Regions from separate parts of the Pseudoalteromonas sp. PB2-1 genome, predicted to be linked through region 1. Evidence: predicted binding sites of a transcription regulator. Region 1 holds the regulator's gene; the other holds the start of a gene.
What was found. Region 1 encodes FliA, which starts transcription of late flagellar genes. Its sites were predicted from a motif close to CTAAAGNTNNNNNNNNNNNNGCCGATA; they were not measured.
Positions count from the first base shown of each region.

Region 2: L0Z67_RS10530 (VC2046/SO_2500 family protein) is a predicted target of FliA. The motif match lies at 2,130-2,156, and genes of this name have one in related genera.

Region 1 is NZ_CP090667.1:2,576,510-2,580,936, reverse strand. It holds gene flhF (flagellar biosynthesis protein FlhF) at 1-672, shown strand, start outside; gene L0Z67_RS12100 (MinD/ParA family protein) at 665-1,525, shown strand; gene L0Z67_RS12095 (RNA polymerase sigma factor FliA) at 1,552-2,262, shown strand; gene cheY (chemotaxis response regulator CheY) at 2,303-2,686, shown strand; gene L0Z67_RS12085 (protein phosphatase CheZ) at 2,704-3,471, shown strand; gene L0Z67_RS12080 (chemotaxis protein CheA) at 3,487-4,427, shown strand, end outside.
Region 2 is NZ_CP090667.1:2,250,127-2,254,553, reverse strand. It holds gene L0Z67_RS10555 (GGDEF domain-containing protein) at 1-52, shown strand, start outside; gene L0Z67_RS10550 (ion channel) at 49-1,029, opposite strand; gene L0Z67_RS10545 (M48 family metallopeptidase) at 1,133-1,819, shown strand; tRNA gene L0Z67_RS10540 (tRNA-Tyr) at 1,861-1,945, opposite strand; tRNA gene L0Z67_RS10535 (tRNA-Tyr) at 1,994-2,078, opposite strand; gene L0Z67_RS10530 (VC2046/SO_2500 family protein) at 2,191-2,706, shown strand; gene L0Z67_RS10525 (DUF6172 family protein) at 2,868-3,167, shown strand; gene L0Z67_RS10520 (alpha/beta hydrolase) at 3,234-3,875, shown strand; gene L0Z67_RS10515 (alpha/beta hydrolase) at 3,878-4,427, shown strand, end outside.

The DNA.
Region 1 (4,427 bases):
ATCTTACGTCAAGGCGGCGTGTTTGCACTTGTTGGGCCTACAGGGGTTGGTAAAACAACCACCGTTGCTAAGCTTGCTGCGTTAGGAGCCCAAAAATACGGTGCCGACAAAGTTGCATTAATTACGACGGATACATACCGGATTGGTGCCTACGAACAACTTGCTACCTATGGCCGTATTATTGGCTGTGGTGTTAAACAAGTAAAAGATGCAAATGAATTGGCTGAAGTGCTATACCATTTACGTAATAAGCGACTAGTATTAATAGACACAGCGGGAATGAGCCAACGTGATTTACGCTTGACTGAGCAGCTTAATACACTAATGCGTAATCAGCGAGTTGATATTCGTAGTTACTTAGTATTAAGTGCTACAGCACAAATAAATGTGTTGCAAGAAACCGTAAGACACTTTAAAAAGGTGCAACTAAGTGGTTGTATATTCACTAAGTTGGATGAATCGCTAAGTTTAGGTGAGATTATCAGCATAGCGATTCAAAATCGTCTTCCGATAGGGTATCTTACTAATGGTCAGCGAGTTCCAGAGGATATTCGTGTTGCAAATGCCGAAAAACTAGTGAAAAAGGCTGAGCAATTGTATTTAAAACGAGCAAAAGCACAACATTCACGACGTCAAGCAGTAGCGTCGAGCACAGTAGGGATGTATGATTAACACAGTATTAGATCAAGCAAGCGGCCTGCGCAAAATGAATCAAAATAATAATAGTGGCGTTAAAGTTATCGCTGTGACTGGTGGCAAAGGTGGTGTGGGTAAAACCAATGTTTCACTAAATACCGCTATTGCACTCGGTCAGCAAGGAAATCGAGTATTAGTACTTGATGCCGATTTGGGATTGGCAAATTGTGACGTCATGCTTGGCCTTCGTGTTGAACGTAACTTATCTCATGTTTTATCTGGCGAATGTGAGCTAGATGAAATCCTTGTTGAAGGCCCTGCGGGGATTAAAATAGTCCCTGCAACCTCTGGTTCGCAGAGCATGGTGGAACTAAGCCCTTCTGAGCATGCCGGCCTTATCCGCGCTTTTAGCGAGTTAAATACAGAGTTTGATATCTTAATTGTTGATACCGCCGCGGGTATTTCCGACATGGTATTAAGCTTTTCACGTGCAGCACAAGATGTCGTTGTGGTTGTATGTGATGAACCTACCTCCATAACCGACGCCTATGCACTTATTAAAGTACTGAGCCGTGAACATGGTGTATATAAATTTAAAATTGTTGCCAATATGGTCCGCAGTATGCGTGAAGGCCAAGAATTGTTTGCTAAACTATCAAAAGTAACCGATCGTTTCTTGGATGTATCTATGGAATTAGTTGCAACAATACCGTATGACGAAAATATGCGTAAATCGACTCGACGCCAAAAAGTGATTGTTGAGTTGTTTCCTAGTTCGCCAGCAGCAGTCGCATTTAAAACATTAGCAACAAAAGCAGTTAAGTGGCCAATACCGAATCAACCATCCGGTCATTTAGAATTTTTTATTGAAAAACTAGTAAACGGCTAACTATGACAACATCGGTGAATAAAGCGATGGGATATCAATCAGCAAACAATTTGAATGCGATTGTCGAAAAGCATGCCTCTTTAGTCAAAAAAGTGGCATGCCATTTAATTGCTCGTTTACCCGCCAGTGTTCAATTAGACGATTTAATTCAATCAGGCATGATTGGCCTTATAGAAGCATCAAAAAACTTTGATGCAGGCAAAGGAGCGAGCTTTGAAACCTTCGCTGGTATACGCATTCGCGGTGCGATGCTTGATGAAATTCGTCGCGGGGATTGGGCGCCTCGCTCTGTTCACCGAAATGCACGCCTCGTTGCTGAAACCATAGCCGCACTAGAAAGTACTTTAAATCGAGAACCCAAAGATACAGAAGTTGCTGAAAAACTTGATATTACGCTCGATGAGTACCATCATATCTTACATGATGTAAATTCTAGTAAAGTTCTGGGTATTGAGGATTTAGGTGTTGATGAAGACGTTATTACACCTATGGGGCAAGATTTAGCACTAGACAAACCGTTTAATAACGTTAAAAATGAACGGTTTAACCAATCTCTATTAACGGCTATTCAATCGTTACCGGAAAGAGATGCACTTGTTTTATCTTTGTATTACAACGATGAAATGAATTTAAAAGAAATAGGGCACATACTCGACGTAAGTGAATCGCGTGTGAGTCAAATACATGGTCAGGCGATGATTAAGCTCAAAGCAAAAATCAATGACTGGATTAATTAGTAGTAAGTAAATATAGGTTCAAACCTCACCGGAGGATGTTTTGGATAAAAACATGAAAATTCTTGTTGTTGATGATTTTTCTACAATGAGACGTATCATTAAAAACCTGTTAAGGGATTTAGGTTTCACCAATGTGCAGGAAGCTGATGATGGTTCAACAGCATTACCAATGCTACAAAATCAAGAATTTGATTTTGTTGTCACCGATTGGAACATGCCAGGTATGCAAGGTATTGATTTATTGAGAGCTATTCGTGCCGACGACAGCCTAAAGCATATTCCAGTGCTCATGGTGACAGCTGAAGCGAAAAAAGAACAAATTGTTGCTGCTGCTCAAGCGGGTGTAAATGGTTATATCGTTAAACCATTCACTGCTGCGACACTGAAAACCAAATTGGAAAAAGTGTTTGAACGTTTAGGTTAATCTAAGGGGAGAGGCTTATGTCAGCACTTGCTGCGCCTCAAATAAGTTTAGAGCAAGCTCGTCAACTTGTTGAGTATCTTGAAAATGGTGAACAAGAAAAAGCGGATAAGCTAATACTTGACACAGCATCAAAAGAACAATCAGAGCTGTTTGCAGAAATTGGTAAATTAACGCGACAACTTCATGAAGCGCTAAAAAACTTTGATCTCGATACGCGTTTAACTGGCTTAACAACGGAAGCAATACCCGATGCTAAACAGCGCTTAAATTATGTCATGGAAATGACAGAAAGCGCCGCTAATAAGACCATGGATGCAGTGGAAGCAAGTTTGCCAATTGCTCAGCAACTTGCAGACGATATAGCGACGATAAAACCTACGTGGGATCGTTTGATGAATCGAGAAATTGAGCTCGGTGAATTTAAATCGCTATGTCATAGCTTAGATAAGTTTATGAACAGCTCGCAAACTAAAACAGATGAGTTACAAGGCTTGATGACGAATGTGCTGATGGCACAAGATTATCAAGACTTAACAGGGCAAGTTATACGCCGAGTCATCGAATTAGTACGCGAAGTAGAAGACAGTTTAATCAATCTTTTAACTGTGTTTGGCAGTCAAGAAGATGGTCATCAAAAACAAGAAAAACAGGCCATAGAACAAGCACCTGCACAAAGCGATACGCTTGCAGGTCCTGAAGGGCCAATTATTGATAAAGAGTCTCGCGATGATGTTGTCTCAGGACAAGATGAAGTTGATGATCTATTATCAAGTCTGGGCTTCTAAGAGGAGAGTAGCTGCATGAGCTTTGAAGTCGATGAAGATATTTTACAGGATTTCCTAGTTGAAGCTGGAGAAATCTTAGAGCTTTTGTCAGAGCAATTAGTCGAACTGGAAAATAACCCAGAAGATAAAGATTTATTAAATGCCATTTTTAGGGGCTTCCATACCGTAAAAGGTGGGGCTGGCTTCTTAAGCATGACAGAACTTGTTGATGCATGTCATGGCGCCGAAAATGTCTTTGATTTATTACGACAAGGCGGGCGTACTGTTACATCTGAATTAATGGATGTTATTTTACAGGCACTCGATACAATAAATGAGATGTTTACGACCATCCAGAACCGTGAGCAACCAGAGCCTGCGGATCCTGCCCTCCTTGAAGCCCTTCACAAATTAAGTCATCCACCGAGCGCAGAAGAACTTGCTGGTGAAGACACATCAATTACAGAGGGTGTCAGTGCGGCACCAGAAGAGCCCGTTGTTGAAGAGCCTATCATTGATAGCCCAGAAGTAACTGCTGATGTGGCAACGGATAACGTTGATGAAGACGACCCGTTTGCATTTGATATGTTGTTTGATGGTGGTTTGGCTGATACCCAGCCTGAAGCACAAAATATTGATGAAATTACTGAAGACGAATTTGAAAGCTTACTTGATGAACTCCATGGTAAAGGGCAAAGCCCAGCAGCCGTAGAGGCAGAAAAAGTAAGTAATAATAGTGATGATATCACTGATGATGAATTTGATAGCTTATTAGATGAACTGCACGGAGTAGGTAGCTTTGGTGAAGTAAAATCAACTAGCACACCAGAACAAGTGCCGACTGAAAAGCCTGTCAGTACAGTATCAGCGCCTGCTGGTAGTGAGAGTGACGATGAAATTAGTGATGATGAATTTGAAGCATTGCTGGATGAGTTACATGGTAAAGGAACAGCGCCTAAGTCACTAGAGTCTTCATC
Region 2 (4,427 bases), 330 kb from region 1:
CAAAAAAATGTATGAAGCAAAAAAACATCAAGGCTCGTTTATCGTTCACTAGCGCGTCATACGTTTTACAAATACCACCACAAACAATGCAAGAGAAAAGCTACCACAAAATGCTTCAATAGCCGCTATAAGTCTTGAAAGGCCAATAGGCGTGATGTCTCCATAGCCTAAGGTGGTAAAGGTAACGACACTAAAATAAATACTATTTAAAAGTGCTGATAAATTTTGTGAAAAGGAATTATCAAAGTTTAATTGCAAAACAGTATTGTCATAGCTCACGCCAAATAAAAAATAACAAATAGCACAACAGACTATCAGTGATAAGCTAAAGCGAATTACATTTTCAGGCTTCTCGCCATACCCACATAACATATCAATAAAGCTGGAGGTAATTTGCTTTGTAGAACCTTTGGGGTACTGTGCATGTCTCATGCGAAGTTCTTTATAAGTAAAGTTACCTGCGAGTTCAAAAAGGCCCTGATGTTCCGATGCTTTACGAAGATTTCGATAAATCTCTTCGGATTGTTCAAATAGATCATGTGCTTGACTATGTTGTTTATTTTTTCGCGCTTTAATTGCTTGCGATTCTTGTAATAACTTTTCTCCCAAATCAATATTATCGATGCGGCTATCGTTGAGTTTAACGCCAAGCAAGTTTGTGTCCTTCAAATCACAGTAATGCAGGCTCGCATTATGTAAATTTGCTTTCATGAGTGAGGCATTGGCAATTCTATTATTGAATAAATGTGCACCAGATAGGTTTGCTCGGTAAAAATTGCAGTAGGAGAGATCATAACCTTCTTCATCATCTTGCTTAATTAAGTTAAGCCCAGATAAGTTAGCTCTTTGTAATTGTAAGCCTTGTAATAACCCACCTTTTTTAGCGTAACGCTCCAATTTCTGCGTTAGTTCAAGCCCAGACTTATCAAATTTATTGTCGTGCCAAAAACAAAAGCCAGATCCCATATCAGTTTCTTGGCACTTTTTTCCTGTGGGAGAGGTATAACTACAACAGGGTTTATCAGGCATAAGAATGAAAACTTATTTGTTAGTCATATTTATAGATTAGCAGGTATTTTACAGGGTAAAATGTAATACCAAGATTTTATGCATTGAATTGGTTTATTTTTTGTTGGATTACACATTAAAACGCAGTAAACGTAGGAAAACAGTAGCGATTAAAGTAGCTCAGCAGCAGCTAACAGTCTACGCGCCGCACTTTGTACCACTAGGTGATATAGAGTCCTGGCTCGTATCTAAAAAAGACTGGGTACAAGCACAAATTGCTAAGCAAGCGTCACAAGCACAAATGCGGCAGTTGCCATTGGAAACGGGCGTAATAAACTTATTTAATCAACCGTTAGCAATTAAACTTAATAAAGGCAAAAGTAGTCACTGGCAACAAAATGAACGCTCAAGTGAGTTGAGCTTATCAGTGTCATCACGTGTAAAGAATACAGAGAGTAAATATTTGTCATTACTGGAAGACTTTTTACATCACAAGCTAGAGAGCTACCTTGAAATGCGTATTCACGACTACTGCTTAAAAATGCAGGAGGCCTTACCAGAACAGTTAAAAGTGCAACATTATAAACGTCGCTGGGGGAGCTGTAATCAACGTCGAGAGTTAACTTTCAACCTACACTTAGCCTGTGCGCCAACGTGGGTAATCGACTATGTAATTGTTCATGAACTTGCGCATTTAAAATATATGAATCACAGTTCTGTATTTTGGCAGCGTGTGAGTCGCTTTTACCCTGATTATAAAAAAGCAAGTCAGTGGTTAAAAGTAAACGGTAGTCAGTTACGATGGCAATGAGATAATAAAAAATAGATATAAAGAGAAGTCGTTTAGAAAAGTGGTGGAGGGAGCTGGATTCGAACCAGCGAAGGCTGAGCCGTCAGATTTACAGTCTGATCCCTTTGGCCGCTCGGGAACCCCTCCACACTAATTGTTATTGCATTTGGCCCCACTTAACTGAGCGTAGAAAAGTGGTGGAGGGAGCTGGATTCGAACCAGCGAAGGCTGAGCCGTCAGATTTACAGTCTGATCCCTTTGGCCGCTCGGGAACCCCTCCAATGCAACGGCGCTGATAATAGCAAACTGATTATTTAAGTAAAGAAAAAAACTAAAGAAAAATGGATTAATGCCGATAACTGATTAATCTTGAAACTATTCGGCTAAAGTCTATGCAAATTGATGGTTTGTTACTCAATGAGAGTCAACTTGATAATCGTCTTAATAAAAGTGTTCATGAGCAACGCAGTGGAGAATTTGCTCTACTATTGGCAATGCTCTCTCATGATGTGCTCGACTTTAGTCAGTTTCATCTCCCAAAATCAGAGTTAGCTAACACCCAAATATCCGAGCAAGCGCTACGTAATGAATTAGGAGCGGGACCAAAGCAAGCATTAGCACCAGAGCAATTTGATATGCTAATTGGCGAGCAAAATGCTTTCCGTCTTCTAAGTGGTGGGCTTACAGACATACGTTTACGTCAATGTTTAAACCCAGAACCACTGACAATTCGTGATGATAAATGCCATGTGCCGTTAAATGTCATTGATAATTGCGAACCTGCGGTTAGAAAGCGTCATTACACTAATAATAGTGTTACAGAGCGACCACAAATGGATGCAGCGGCTTTTTATGATGGCTTAAAAGACGAATCAATTCATCAGCCTTTGTACTTAGCGACAGCTTAAACAATTAATTCAATTGTCATAACTTTCTTGTACGCTACAATAGGTAATATAGATAAATTTAAGCGTATTATTAAAAACTACAGCTAATTTTAAATGTGCTTGTTATAATGCGACCTAGTGGCTTTATGCCATGACTATTGAATCAAGTTATTAGGACCATAATGAAAAAAACATTCACGCTTAACCATGAGAAAATCAAATATCCTCGTATGGTTGATGCAGCCAAACACGAAGTAAAAAAATACTTAAAACGTGAACGCAACAAAACACTTCCTGAAGGGGCTGATTATTGGGCGTTTGACTGTAAGTTTGGCGAATCTGCAGAAGATGCTCAGGTTGTGCATGTGGCAGAGATCAACAAATGCATTAGCGATATTGAAGCCAAAGGACTTATGACGTTTTATGTTGAAATCTTAGCGCGTCCTGCACAGCGACAATTACAAGAGTTTGACGAAGAGTAAACGTCAAACGAGCGAATCTAAGAGTGGGCCTTATGGCCCATTTTTATTGCCTAGCTATGGATTAGTATGCGCTGTTTTTTATTACTGCTCGTTATTTGCGGATGCCAAGTCCAAGCAAATACGATTTATGATGAGCTTCCTAGTAGCTTCAATAGCAATGAGCATTATGTTTTTTATTCTCATGGTTACATCGTCGAAGGTGAGCACATTCGTCCACGCCATCCAAAATATGGCACTTATGATTTTCCTGCAATTAAAAAAGCACTAGCAGATCCAGCCTATAACTTAATTGCATACCACCGAAAAAAAGGCACGGCCCCATTTTTATTTGCTAAAAAGCTAGCTGCTGATGTCGACATCTTATTAAATGCAGGTGTTCCTGAGTCGCATATTAGTCTAGTTGGTTTTTCACGGGGTGGGGCATTATCGATACTGGCAGCCAATGAACTTAAACGCACAAATATCAACTTAATTATATTAGCAGGGTGTGCCAGTTTAATTAAAAAGCATCCATCAGTTAGGGCATACGGTAAGGTTTACTCAATCTTTGAACGTTCAGATCAGGTTGGCTCTTGCCAATTTTTAATTGATAGGAGTGAAGCCACTAAGTTCGAAGAAATAAGCATTAATACAGGACTCTCTCATGGCGCATTTTATAAGCCAAAAGATGAGTGGGTGTTACCCGTTAAGAAATGGCTAAAGGATTAACGATGCCTAATATACTTTTTATTTTGATGTTCTGTATTTTTGGGACAAGCTTTACCACTTGGGCTGAACCCTATACTTTGCCGCGCACTAATACAGTTTTGCTAAAAGATAAACATACAGAAAACGAATACCCCATTACTATCAAACTGCCTCGTAGCTATCAAAAGCAAAACCAGAAACGTTACCCAGTGGTTTATCTGTTAGATGCCAATTACAATTTACCCATAGCCTCTGGTGCCAGCCGCTTTATGATGAATTCAGGCTCTATTGAAGAGGTAATTCTTGTTGCTGTTGGTTATCAAAAGGGCATATCTGGGCTCGATAGCCGAATTCATGATTACACACCGTTTGTTGATAAGACGTGGAAACGTGCTACAGGGGGCGCAAAGCAACATTTAAATTACTTAAAACAGACTGTTATCCCTTATATTAACGCACATTATCGAACTGGCACGCAAAAGACGCTTGTCGGTAATTCGTTAGGGGGCCTGTTTGCTGCTTATACCTTATTTACCGAGCCGACGCTTTTTTCAAGCTATATACTGGGCAGCC